3 regions of the Pseudogulbenkiania sp. FW507-F1 genome follow, and region 1 is predicted to be linked to each of the others. Evidence: predicted binding sites of a transcription regulator. Region 1 holds the regulator's gene; each other region holds the start of a gene.
What was found. Region 1 encodes FNR, which switches genes on or off when oxygen is low (the NO sensors DNR and NnrR bind a similar motif). Its sites were predicted from a motif close to TTGATNNNNATCAA; they were not measured.
Positions count from the first base shown of each region.

Region 2: the regulator FNR is predicted to act here: its motif matches at 1,907-1,920, upstream of ubiU (ubiquinone anaerobic biosynthesis protein UbiU).
Region 3: the regulator FNR is predicted to act here: its motif matches at 1,622-1,635, upstream of AC3WG5_RS12565 (HP1242/YdcH family protein).

Region 1 covers NZ_JBYSWM010000007.1:154,854-159,061, forward strand. The annotation lists gene AC3WG5_RS06725 (patatin-like phospholipase family protein) at 1-284, shown strand, start outside; gene hemN (oxygen-independent coproporphyrinogen III oxidase) at 372-1,781, opposite strand; gene fnr (fumarate/nitrate reduction transcriptional regulator Fnr) at 1,915-2,670, shown strand; gene AC3WG5_RS06740 (DUF1853 family protein) at 2,882-3,832, opposite strand; gene AC3WG5_RS06745 (RNA methyltransferase) at 3,810-4,208, opposite strand, start outside.
Region 2 covers NZ_JBYSWM010000001.1:190,416-194,623, forward strand. The annotation lists gene recC (exodeoxyribonuclease V subunit gamma) at 1-1,058, opposite strand, end outside; gene AC3WG5_RS00910 (SirB2 family protein) at 1,327-1,707, shown strand; gene ubiU (ubiquinone anaerobic biosynthesis protein UbiU) at 1,979-2,986, shown strand; gene AC3WG5_RS00920 (U32 family peptidase) at 3,001-3,924, shown strand; gene ubiT (ubiquinone anaerobic biosynthesis accessory factor UbiT) at 3,911-4,208, shown strand, end outside.
Region 3 covers NZ_JBYSWM010000018.1:259-4,466, reverse strand. The annotation lists gene AC3WG5_RS12580 (ExbD/TolR family protein) at 1-208, opposite strand, end outside; gene AC3WG5_RS12575 (MotA/TolQ/ExbB proton channel family protein) at 195-872, opposite strand; gene AC3WG5_RS12570 (energy transducer TonB) at 876-1,571, opposite strand; gene AC3WG5_RS12565 (HP1242/YdcH family protein) at 1,707-1,952, shown strand; gene hslV (ATP-dependent protease subunit HslV) at 2,037-2,573, shown strand; gene hslU (ATP-dependent protease ATPase subunit HslU) at 2,802-4,145, shown strand.

The sequences.
Region 1 (4,208 bases):
TGCATACCGAGTTGCAAGGGCTGGCCATCGCCAAGCGCGAAGCCGGCAGAAGTCTGTTCGGCCTGGGCCGCCTGGAGCGACACCTGCGCCAGCTGCGCCTGCACCATATCGATGCGGACGCTACCACCGGCGCGCTCGACAGCCTGAGCAAGCTCACGCCGCATCACGGCCTGGTGCAGCAGTTGTTTGCCGCCGGGCGCGAGCGGGCGCAGGCCTGGCTGCAAGAGCACGGTGCGGAAGTCGGGAGAAAAAGCACGATGCGGCTGTGGCGGCGCATCGGCTGACACGGGGCGACGTCGTCGCGGCGCAACGAAGAGCCGCGGCAAGAGCGCGCCACGACCGCAAGGCGGCCGTGGCGGGAAGGGAAAGGATCAGATGGTGCGCGAGTAGCGCGCCTTGGTCTGGCGCTCGCGCAGGTGGCGGTCGAAAGCCATGGCGATGTTGCGGATCAGGAAGCGGCCTTTGGGCTCAACCATCAGGAAGTCGCCGTCGAAAGTGAGCAGGCCCTGCTGCTGGAACTCGCGGATGGCCGGCATCTCGGCGGCAAAGTACTCGGCGAAGTTGATGCCGTGCACCTGCTCGATGGCTTCCACCGACAGCGCGAAGCGGCACATCAGCGCCTGGATGATGGAGCGGCGCAGGATGTCGTCGCCGTCCAGCACCATGCCGCGCAGCACCGGCAGGCGGTTTTCGTCGAGTGCGGCGTAGTAGCTCTCGAGATCCTTCTCGTTCTGGCTGTAACAGGGGCCGACCTTGCCGATGGAGGACACGCCGAAGCCGATCATGTCGCAGTCGGCGTGCGTGGAGTAGCCCTGGAAATTGCGCTGCAGCCGGCCCTGGCGCAGCGCCACGGTGAGGTCGTCCTCCGGCTTGGCGAAGTGGTCCATGCCGATGAACACGTAGCCGGCGGCGGCCAGCTGTTCCACCGAGTGCTGCAGGATGTCGAGCTTGACCGGCGGCAGCGGCAGGTCGGCCTCGTTGATGCGCCGCTGCGGCATGAACACCGTCGGCAGATGGGCGTAGTTATAGAGCGCGATGCGGTCCGGCCCCATGGCGATGACCTTGTCGACCGTGGCCGCCACCGACTCCTGGGTCTGCAGCGGCAGGCCGTAGATCAGATCGACGCTTACCGAGCGGAAGCCGGCCTCGCGCGCGGCGTCGATCACCACGCGCGTCTCTTCTTCGCTCTGGATGCGGTTGACCGCCTGCTGCACGCGCGGCTCGAAATCCTGCACCCCGACACTCATCCGGTTGAAGCCCAGGCGCGCCAGATGCAGCACGGTGTCGCGCGTCACCTTGCGCGGATCTATCTCAATGGAATATTCTCCCTCCGCCAAGAATTCGAAGCGGGTCCGGAGTATCCCCATCAGCCGTTCCAGCTGTTCATCCGACAGGAAGGTCGGGGTGCCACCGCCGAAGTGCAGCTGGATCACTTTTTCGCGCTGCCCCAGCACGTCGGCCACCAGGCCGACTTCCTTCTCCAGGTAATCGAGGTAGCGGTCGGCGCGGCTCTTGTCCTTGGTGATGATCTTGTTGCAGCCGCAGTAATAGCACACGGTATTGCAGAACGGCAGATGCACGTAGAGCGAGATCGGACGGCTGTTGGCGCCGATCTTGCGCTGCTGCAGCCAGTGACGGTAGTCCTTGGCGCTGAAGTCGTCGGTGAAGCGGTCTGCGGTCGGGTACGAGGTATAACGCGGGCCGGCGCCGTCGAGACGGGCAATCAGGGCGCGGTCGAACTCGCAACGTGTGGGCGAAAACGGTGGGTGGGTGGTGTTCATGATGTCTCGCGATGGAAAAACCAGTGGTGGACTGGTAAATTTGCGGCAAACCTCCCAGAAACGCTTTGACCGACATCAAGGCCCAACGCTTTGACCAACATCAAGGCTTACTTAACAGAAGCGGACATGCCGCATGACTGACTCGACTGTTGTTCCCCTGCAAGCCCTCAAGGTCTCCTGCTCCAACTGCACGCTGCGCGAATTGTGTCTGCCCCTGGGTCTGAACCGTGAGGAAATGACGCGACTGGATGCGGTGATCCGCCAGAGCCGGCGCCTGAAACGTGGCGAAGCGCTGTTTCGCAACGGCGAGGGCTTCAAGTCACTGTACGCGGTACGTACCGGTTTCTTCAAGACCTGCATCTCCAGCCAGGACGGGCGCGAGCAGGTCACCGGCTTTCACATGTCGGGCGAACTGATGGGACTGGACGGGATTTCGGCCAACGTGCACGGCTGCAACGCCGTCGCGCTGGAAGACAGCGAGGTGTGCGAGCTGCCGTTCAGCCGCATGCAGAACCTGGCGCTGGAGATTCCCTCGCTGCAACACCACTTCTACCGGCTGATGAGCCGCGAGATCGTGCGCGATCACAACGTGATGATGCTGCTGGGCAATATGAAGGCGGAGGAACGGCTGGCCGCCTTCCTCATCAACCTGTCGCAGCGCCTGACGGTACGCGGTTTCGCCGCCAACGACTTCATCCTGCGCATGAGCCGCGAGGAGATCGGCAGCTTCCTGGGGCTCAAGCTGGAGACGGTGAGCCGCACCCTGTCCAAGTTCCAGCAGCAGGGCTGGATCGCGGTGGACCACAAGCACATCCAGCTGGAGCAGCCCGAGCAGCTCAAGCAGTTGGTCGCCGGCTGCGCCAACGCCCACCCGACGCCGAACCACTGAGAACCTGTTTACGATCTCGCGAGCTAGAGCGAGACAAGGCAAAAACAGCTGAGGATGCGGAGTTTACAAGTAGTAAATGAGCATTCCAAAGTCGTTTTTAACGCCGTATCGCCGAAGCGCAGCAGATCGTAAACAGGTTCTGAGCCCTTCCGCGCCCCCGCGGTCCTAGCGTCAGCGGGCGGCCCACCGGCCACCGCGGCATGAATGGCGTTCAGCGCCCCCCGCTTCCCGCCTTGCCATTGGTCAGTTCCTGCACCGTGTCGAGCAACTCGGCCAGTCGCGCCGGCGGCGGCCAGTTCGGCGGGCAGACAAAACCGCGCGCCACTTCCTCCCAGTCCCCGCCCCCCAACGGCAAGACCTCGGCCACCAGCTGTGGCGCCTCTGCCGCCGCCAGGTGGCGGCGCAGCGCGTCCTCGTCCAGCGTCTCGGCCTCGTCCACCCGCGCCGGCGCCAGCCAGCGCAAGCGCGGCAGCCACACCCAGCGCGACGCCAGCGAGCGCCGCGGCCACGGCGCCAGCAGCGGGCGCGCCCAGCCGGTGAGGAGGTCGGGGGCCAGCGGCGGCTCGAGCAGCACGGCATGGGGATAGAACAGCCAGCCCGCCAGCCTGGCCGCGGTGCGGCAGCCGACGAAGCCGGGCGGCAACAAGGGTTGCGCCGCCGCGTGGCGCGACAGCGCGAGCTGATCCTGCAACTTGGCCGCCTTCAGCGCCCAGGCATCGCGCAGGCTGGGGCCGACCAGGGTATGGCGCCCTTCGCCCAGCATCAGGTAGAACTTGCTGGCGGTTTCGAGGTGCCACGGCTCGCCGTCGATGCGCAGCAGGAAGTCGAATTCGCCAATGGTGCGCAGCTCGCCATTCTGCACCTGCAGATTGGCCGCCACGCACTCGATGTGCGGCGCGAGCTCGAACCAGAACGCCAGCAGGTTTTCGGCGTAGCGACCAAGGCGGGTGGTGGGACGGGCGGCGAGCCAGGCCACTAGCGCCGCCGGGGCGCGGTCGAGTTCGGCCAACAGTCCCGGTCCGGCGTCGCCCAGCAGGCGCTCGGGCAGAATGTCGGCGCCGGTCAGCCACGGCGCCGGCGCCGTCAGTAGAAAGGCCAGGTCGCGCACCGCCGGGTGCGCGTAGGGCAGGTAGAAAGTGCTACTGCTGGCGGCGGCCGTCATCGCGCTGGGCCACGCGCTGCACCTGCTTGAGGAAGCCGCGCAGGATGTCGATTTCCTCGCGCAGCAGGTTGGCGCGGTTGAACAGGGTACGCAGGCGGCGCATCAGGCGCTCGCCGTTGCGCCGCTCGTAGTAGCCGATATCGGCCAGGGTCTGGTCGAGGTGGCCGCAGAAGCCCTCCACCTCGTCGCGCGTCGCGCTCTCCCCTTCCGGACGCAGGTAATCGACGTCGACGCCGGTGTGGCTGAACAGCTCGTAGGTCATCACCTGTACCGCCATCGCCAGGTTGAGCGAGAAATACTCGGGGTTGCCGGGAATGGTCACCAGCCGGTTGCACAGCTCGACCTCGTCGATCGACAGGCCGAAGGTCTCGTTGCC
Region 2 (4,208 bases), on a different contig from region 1:
GCCGGGGTCAGCGTCGGGTCGGCGGCGAAGCGCGCCAACAGGCGGTCCTTCAGCACCTCCAGCTCGCGCATCGGGCTGTGCACGGCGTTGAGTTCGATCGAACGGTCGTCGTCCGCCGCCGGTTCTGGTGCAGTTCCCGGAGGGGTCAGCGTCAGGATGTCGCGCTGCAGCCGCGCGAGCAGGGTGTCGCCGTGCGGTTCGAGGAACAGCGGGTGGCCCTCGGGCATCTCCTCGGCGATCTGGTCGAAGAAGTCCCGTCCCTGCTTGCCGAGCGAGGCCAGCAGCGGGTGGTCGTCGTGCGCCGCCATGCCCTGCTGGAACAGCTTGAGCTGGCCGCGCGCGTCGACGATGTCGCCCCAGTAGGCCTCGCACGGGTTGAGCAGGAACACGCAGACGTCGGTCAGCGCCGCCAGGCGCTTGATCATGGCCAGGTACATCGGCGCCAGGCTGGCGATGCCGAACAGGCTGACGCGCTCCGGCAGGTGCTCCGGGCGCAGGCCGCCGAGGAAGTCGTCGAGCAGGCGCACGCGGTGGCGCCCCGGGTCGGCTTCGGCCAACCTTTGCCACAGCGCCGCCTGCCACGCCTCGTCCTCGCCCAAGTCCAGGAGCTCGCCGCGCTCCCAGGCGCGGATCCAGTCCGGGCGGAACACCAGGTACTGGTCGAAGATGTCGGCGATCTTGCCGGCCAGCTCGAAGCCGGCCGCCTCGCCGCCCTCCAGATAGCGCTCGAGCGGCGTGAACGGCGCGCCGTGCAAGGTCGGCAGCAGTTCCAGCAGCCGCCACTGCAGCACCTCGGGCGCGAACGACGACTTGCGCGGCAGCCCCGGCAGCACCGCCTGCATCAGGCGCCAGGCGAAGGCCGCCGGCAGCACGAAGTCGAGGTTGGCGGCGATGCCGGCGCGCCCCGCCAGCTCCAGCGTCAGCCAGCGCCCCATGCCGCGGCTCTGCACCAGCACCGTCTCCGGCTGGAACGGGTCGGACAGGGGCATGGCACGGCTCATGCCGGTGAACAGTTCCCCCAGCGCTTCGAGACGGTTGGACTGGTAGAGGTGCAGCATGGCGATGACGGATGCTTGGAAAAGAAGGTATTCAGTGTACCATCCGGGAACCGCCGCTCCGTCACTGCGTCACAACGCAGTCACCAGAACCTCATTCCAGTAGGCGAGCGAGCCAAAGCCGCTTGAGTGCCGCCGACGCACAGGAACCGGAATGGACACCGAGTCCATGAGGATTCCTGATCGCTGAGCAAATCGCTACGATGGATTTGCGCGCAGTACCGCCAACACTCAAGATGCCAGGGCAGCGCCGCCTCATGCGGGAAAAAACATGCCGACCTACACCCTCATCAAGCACGCCCACATGGGCTGCGCCTACCTCTCCATCCTGCTGTTCACCGTGCGCGGCGGGCTGATGCTGGCCGATTCACCGCTGCTGCGCGCCAAGCCGCTGCGCATCCTGCCGCACGTGGTCGACACCCTGCTGCTGACGCTGGGCATCACGCTCGCCGTACTCGCCCACTTCCTGCCCACCCAGCAGGACTGGCTGATGGCCAAGATCGTGCTGCTGCTGGTCTACATCGGGCTCGGCACCGTGGCGCTCAAGCGCGGCCGCACCAAGGCCATCCGCACCACGGCCTTCGCCGCCGCGCTCGCCACCGTGCTGTGGATCGTGCTGATCGCCAAGACCAAGATGATCTGGCCGCTATAACTCCCCCCGCTTCGGCCGACCCAAGTCAAACTCGGTAAAGGCTAGAACCTGTGCCAGTAGGTGAGCGAGCCAAAGCAGGTTGAGTGTCGCCAGCGCACAGGAACCGGAATGTACACAAAGTACATGAGGATTCCGCGCACTGCCGGCGCTCAAGATGCAAAGGCGCAGCCGCCTGATGGGACAGGTTCTTGGCCGAAGCTTGACCCAGAGCAATGGCCCCGCCGCCCTGCTCTGCTACTGTCCCCCGGTTTACGTTTCCTGGCGTTAACCGATCATGACCCTGCCCGAACTGGTGTGCCCCGCCGGCAGTCTCCCCGCCCTCAAGGCGGCGGTCGACAACGGCGCCGATACCGTCTACTTCGGCCTGAAGAACGACACCAACGCCCGCAACTTCGCCGGGCTCAACTTCGACGACAAGAGCGCCCGCGCCGGCATCGACTACGCCCGCGCGCGCGGTCGCAAGGTGCTGATGGCGATCAACACCTACGCCCAGGGCGGCAACGTGTCGCGCTGGCACCGCGCCATCGACGAGGCCGCCGACCTCGACGTCGACGCCGTGATCCTGGCCGACCTCGGCCTGATGGACTACGCCGTGCGCCGCCACCCCGAGCTGCGCCTGCACCTGTCGGTGCAGGGCTCGGCCACCAACTACGAAGCCGTCAACCTGGCGCGCGAGCTGTTCGGCATCCGCCGCGCCGTGCTGCCGCGCGTGCTGACGCTCGACCAGGTGCGCCACGTCATCGAGCACACCGACGTCGAGATCGAGGTGTTCGGCTTCGGCAGCCTGTGCGTGATGGTGGAAGGCCGCTGCCTGCTGTCGTCCTACGCCACCGGCGAATCCCCCAACACCCACGGTGTGTGCTCGCCCGCCAAGCACGTGCGCTGGGAGCACGGCGAGACCTCGCTCGACGCCCGCCTGGGCGGCGTGCTGATCGACCAGTACGGCAAGGACGAACCGGCCGGCTACCCGACGCTGTGCAAGGGCCGCTTCGCGGTGCAGGGCGACACCTACTACGCGCTGGAAGAGCCCACCAGCCTCAACGTGATGGCCATGCTGCCGCAGATCATCGACATCGGCGTGGCGGCGATCAAGGTCGAAGGCCGCCAGCGCAGCCCCGCCTACGTCAGCCAGGTGACGCGCACGCTGCGCGCCGCGCTCGACGCCGCCGGACGCGAAGCGCAACGCTTCAGCGTGCGTCCGGCCTGGCAACAGGAACTGGGCCGGCTGTCGGAAGGCCAGCAGCAGACGCTGGGCGCCTACAACCGCCCGTGGAAATGATGGAACCGACGACCATGACCTCCCTGAATCTCAAGCTCACCCTCGGACCGGTACTGTTCTTCTGGTCGCGCGACGAAATCTTCAACTTCTACAGCGAGGCCGCGGCCTGGCCGGTCGACACCATCTACCTGGGCGAAGTGGTGTGCTCGCGCCGCCAGCAGCTGCGCACCCAGGACTGGATCGGCCTGGCGCACGACCTGGCCGACGCCGGCAAGGAAGCCGTGCTGTCGAGCCAGGCGCTCCTGGAGAGCGAATCCGACCTCAAGCGCCTCAGGAAGCTGATCGACAACGGCCGCGTGCGCATCGAGGCCAACGACCTCGGCGCGGCACGGCTGGCGCGCGAGCAGCGCCTGCCCTTCGTCGCCGGCCCGCACCTCAACATCTATAACGGCGAGACGCTGGCGCTGATGCAGCGCCTCGGCGCCTACCGCTGGCTGCCGCCGGTGGAAATGGACCGCGCCACGCTGGCCGAGGTGCTGCAACACGCCCCGGCGATCGAGACCGAAGTGTTCGCCTGGGGCAAGCTGCCGCTGGCGTTCTCGGCGCGCTGCTTCACCGCGCGCCATTACAACCTCAACAAGGACGACTGCCAGTTCCGCTGCCTCGACCACCCGGATGGCCTCACGCTGACCACGCGCGACGGTCAGGATTTCCTCACCATCAACGGCATCCAGACCATGTCGGCCGGCTGCCAGTCGCTGCTGCCGCACCTGGCGGGCATGGCCGCCGCCGGCGTCACCGCGGTGCGCGTCAGCCCGCAGGCACAGCACTGCGCCGAGGTGGTGCAGGCGTTCCGTGCCGTCATCGACGGCCAGAGCGCCGCCAGCGAGCTGCTCTCCGGACTCGCGGCAAAGAGCCGTGACCCGCTGGTCGACGGTTACTGGCTGGGCCAGCCCGGCATCGTCAACACCCAGGGAGCCGATCATGCGCGTGCCTGAACTGACCGTCCCCACCCGTCTCGCCCGCCTGCTGGGCCGGCTTCCGGCCACCCCGCCGGCCTGGCTTCTGGTAACCAGCCTCAACCAGCTGGTCAAGCGCGGCGTGCTGCCCGCCGACATGGAACTCCTGGCCGAGCGTCGCTTCGAGGTGCGCCTCGTCGACGCCGGCGTGAGCCTGCGCTTCGCCGCCGACAGCCGCCGCTTCCTCCTCGACCGCCAGCCCGGCGAGCCCGACCTGCGCCTGTCGGCCAACGTCGCCGACTTCGCGCGCATGATGCTGCGCG
Region 3 (4,208 bases), on a different contig from region 1:
CCGGCTGGACCGCCAGGCGGATCGCCTCCGGCTTGTCCTCGAAGCGGGCCGCCGCCGCCTGCGGCAGGTCGACCTTGACCGCGTTGGTCAAGAGCGGCGCGGTGATGATGAACACCACCAACAGCACCAGCATCACGTCGACCAGCGGCGTGGTGTTGATCTCCGCCATCGGGGCGTGCTCGCCCTTGTCGAAACTACCGAACGCCATCGATCTCTCCCGCCTGGGTCAGCAGTTGCGCGTGCAGGTCGTGCGCGAAGTGGTCCATCTGCTGCGCCATCACCCGCTGCAGGCGCATGAAGGTGTTGTACGCCAGCACCGCCGGAATCGCCGCCGCCAGGCCGGCGGCGGTCGCCACCAGCGCCTCGCCGATCGGCCCCGCCACGGTCGCGATCGACACCTGTCCCTGTGCGCCGATGTTCACCAGCGCGTGGTAAATGCCCCACACCGTGCCGAACAGGCCGATGAACGGCGCGGTCGAGCCGACCGAGGCCAGCAGCGTCATGCCCGCCTCGTGGCGGCCGGTCTCCTGCGCCAGCCGTTTGCGGATGGCGCGGGTGAGGAATTCGTTCAGGTCGCAGGCCTGCCCCAGCGAGCGCTGCGCGTTGGCATGAAAGTGGCGCAGCGCCGACAGGCCGTCGCGCGCCAGGTTGGCGTAGGCCGAATTCGACTCGGCCAGTGCCGCTTCCGCCGTCGGCCAGTTCGCGGCGTTCCACAACGCGGCTTCGGCCAACTTGTTGTCGCGGCGCGCACGCCAGCCCTGCACGGCGCGCAGCGCGATGACGTACCAGGTCAGGATCGACATGGCGATGAGCAGCATGAACACCGTCACGAGCACGGCGTCCCCCTGGTGGAATACGGTCAGCAGATTCATGGTTCAGTGGCTTTTGATGGAAAAATCGACGGGTACGATGAAGTTGAAGGGAATGGCCTCCTGCCCGCGCCGGGCCGGCACGAAGCGCCATTGGCGCACCGCCTCCAGCGCCGCGCGGTCCAGCCGCAGGTAGCCGCTGCTCTGCGCCAGGCTGACGTCCAGCGGGCGGCCTTCGGCGCTCACCTGCACCCGTACCCGCACCGTGCCGGTCTCGTTCAGCTCCAGCGACAGCGCCGGGTAGCGCGGCTTGGGGTTGTCCAGGTAGCCGCCGCGGTAGAGCGGCGGGGTGATCGGGGCGTCGGCCGCCTCGGCCGCTTTGGCCGGGGCCGCGCTGCTGGCGGTGGCTGTGGCCTCGCTGCGGTGCTCCTCCGGCGCCGGGGCCGGGGACGGCCTGGCGCTCGGTGTCGCCGCACTGGGGCGCGGCGCCGAGGTACTCAATAGCGGCTGGGAGGTGGCCGCGCTACGGCGCGCGGCCGGGCGCTCGGGCCTGGGCTTCGGTTCGGGGTGTGGCGCCGTCGGCACGACCGGCGCCGGAGCGGCCGGATGCGGCGCGACAAGGGACACCAGTTCCATGCGTGCCAATTGCGGCGGCGTGATCGGCACGTGTTGAGCGGCCAGCAGGGTCTGCCCGGCCAGCGCGGCGACGTGCAGCAGCGTGACGCCGCTCAGGGCGGCAAAACGTTCGGTACGCGAGTTCATGCAAGAATGATAACGCAAATTATTATCATTAACATGGAGACTGTGCGTATTTGATACAGGTCAACGGGGTCATCCGGCGTCGGGCGTAGCATGGTTTCATCCCCTATTGCCTTCCATCACTTGCCGGAGCGTGCCATGCACATCGACCATCACCCCCTCGCCGCCGAGTTTCCCGGCGATCAGGACGAGATCCACCAGCTCAAGCAGGATAGCGCTCGCTTTACCCGCCTGTTCATGGACTACGAGCAGGCCGACAAGGCCGTGGTGCGCATCGAGAACGAGCTGGAGGCCGCCAGCGATGTGGAACTGGAACGGCTCAAGAAAACCCGTCTGGCGCTGAAGGACGAACTCTACCGGCTGATCCGCGGCGGCGTGTCCTGACCCGCTTGCAATCCGTCCACTTGCCTACATATCCTGAAAAGCTGCTGGCAGCTCGCCGGTAGCTTTTTTCATTGGAACAAGAACATGCAGCAGTTTGACGGAACCACCATCGTCTCCGTCCGCCGTGGACAGCGCGTGGCGCTGGGCGGTGACGGACAGGTCACCCTCGGCAATATCGTGATCAAGGCCACCGCGCGCAAGGTTCGCCGCCTCTATCACGACAAGGTGCTGGCCGGTTTTGCCGGCGGTACCGCCGATGCCTTCACCCTCTTCGAGCGCTTCGAAGCCAAGCTGGAAAAGCACCAGGGCCACCTGGTGCGCTCGGCGGTGGAACTCGCCAAGGACTGGCGCACCGACCGCATGCTGCGCCGCCTGGAAGCGATGCTGATCGTGGCCGACAAGGAAAGCACGCTCATCATCACCGGCAACGGCGACGTGCTCGAGCCCGAGCAGGGCATCGCGGCGATCGGCTCCGGCGGCGCCTACGCCCAGTCGGCGGCGCGCGCGCTGTTCGAGAACACCGAACTCGACCCGGCCGTGGTGGTCAAGAAGTCGCTGGAGATCGCCGGCGACATCTGCATCTACACCAACCACAACCACCTGATCGAGACGCTGGACTGAAAGCCCATCGACCCGGCGACCGCCTCCGTCCCCTGAGCGCCAGCGGCGCTCGCACCGAGGAGGCCGGCACGCCCGTCGCGATGGGGTTTGCCAAAGCACGCCCCGACCGTCTCGGGGCCACCGTAACATCCGACCGCCGCGACTCTATATAAGAGTGTGCGGTGGTCCCAGCCGGAGCCGGACCCCAGCTTGGCCGACGCCTTCGGTCAACCTTGCCGGAAATACGCCATGACCCAAATGACCCCGCCGGAAATCGTTCACGAGCTGAACAAGCACATCATCGGCCAGGACGCCGCCAAGCGCGCCGTGGCCATCGCCCTGCGCAACCGCTGGCGCCGCCAGCAGGTGAGCGAACCGCTCAAGAGCGAAATCACCCCCAAGAACATCCTGATGATCGGGCCGACCGGCGTCGGCAAGACCGAAATCGCGCGCCGCCTGGCGCGGCTCGCCAACGCCCCCTTCATCAAGGTCGAAGCCACCAAGTTCACCGAGGTCGGCTACGTCGGCCGCGACGTCGACACCATCATCCGCGACCTCACCGAGATCGCCATCAAGGACACCCGCGACACCGCCATCAAGCGCCTGCGTCACCGCGCCGAAGACGCCGCCGAAGACCGCATCCTCGACGTGCTGCTGCCGCCGGCCCGTCAGCCGGCCGGCTTCTTCTCCGGCGAGGAAGAAGCGCCCGCCAGCAAGCCCGAAGACAGCGCCACCCGGCTCAAATTCCGCAAGATGCTGCGCGAGGGCAAGCTCGACGACAAGGAAATCGAAATCAACGTCGCCGCGCCGCAGGGCAAGATGGAAATCCTCGCCCCGCCGGGCATGGAAGACTTCTCCAGCCAGCTGCAGACCATGTTCCAGGGCCTGGGCGCCGGCAAGCAGAAGGCGCGCAAGCTGAACGTGGCCGAAGCGCTCAAGCTAGTCATCGAAGAAGAAGCCGCCAAGCTGGTCAACGAAGACGAGATCAAGCAAGAAGCGCTGCAGAACGTCGAACAGAACGGCATCGTCTTCATCGACGAAATCGACAAGGTCGCCAGCCGCAGCGAAGGCAACGGCGCCGACGTGTCGCGCGCCGGCGTGCAGCGCGACCTGTTGCCGCTGGTCGAAGGCACCACCGTCACCACCAAGTACGGCATGGTCAAGACCGACCATATCCTGTTCATCGCCTCCGGTGCCTTCCACCTCGCCAAGCCGTCCGACCTGATTCCGGAACTGCAGGGCCGCTTCCCGATCCGCGTCGAACTGACCTCGCTGACCGTCGACGACTTCCGCCAGATCCTCACCAACACCGACGCCTGCCTGACGCGCCAGTACGAAGCACTGCTCGCGACCGAAGGCGTCGAGCTGGTGTTCGCCGACAGCGGCATCCAGCGCATGGCCGAGATCGCCTGGCACGTCAACGAAAAGACCGAGAACATCGGGGCGCGCCGCCTCTACACCGTGATCGAAAAGCTGCTCGAGGAAATCTCCTTCGACGCCCGCACCGGCCGCTTCGAAGTCGACGCCGCCTACGTCGACAGCAAGCTTGACATGCTGTCGCAGCGCGAAGACCTGGCGCGCTACGTGCTGTAACGGGATGCTGTACCGCTTCCGATTGTGCGGAAGCGGTATTTCCAAAAAAAGCCGGCGATTTCG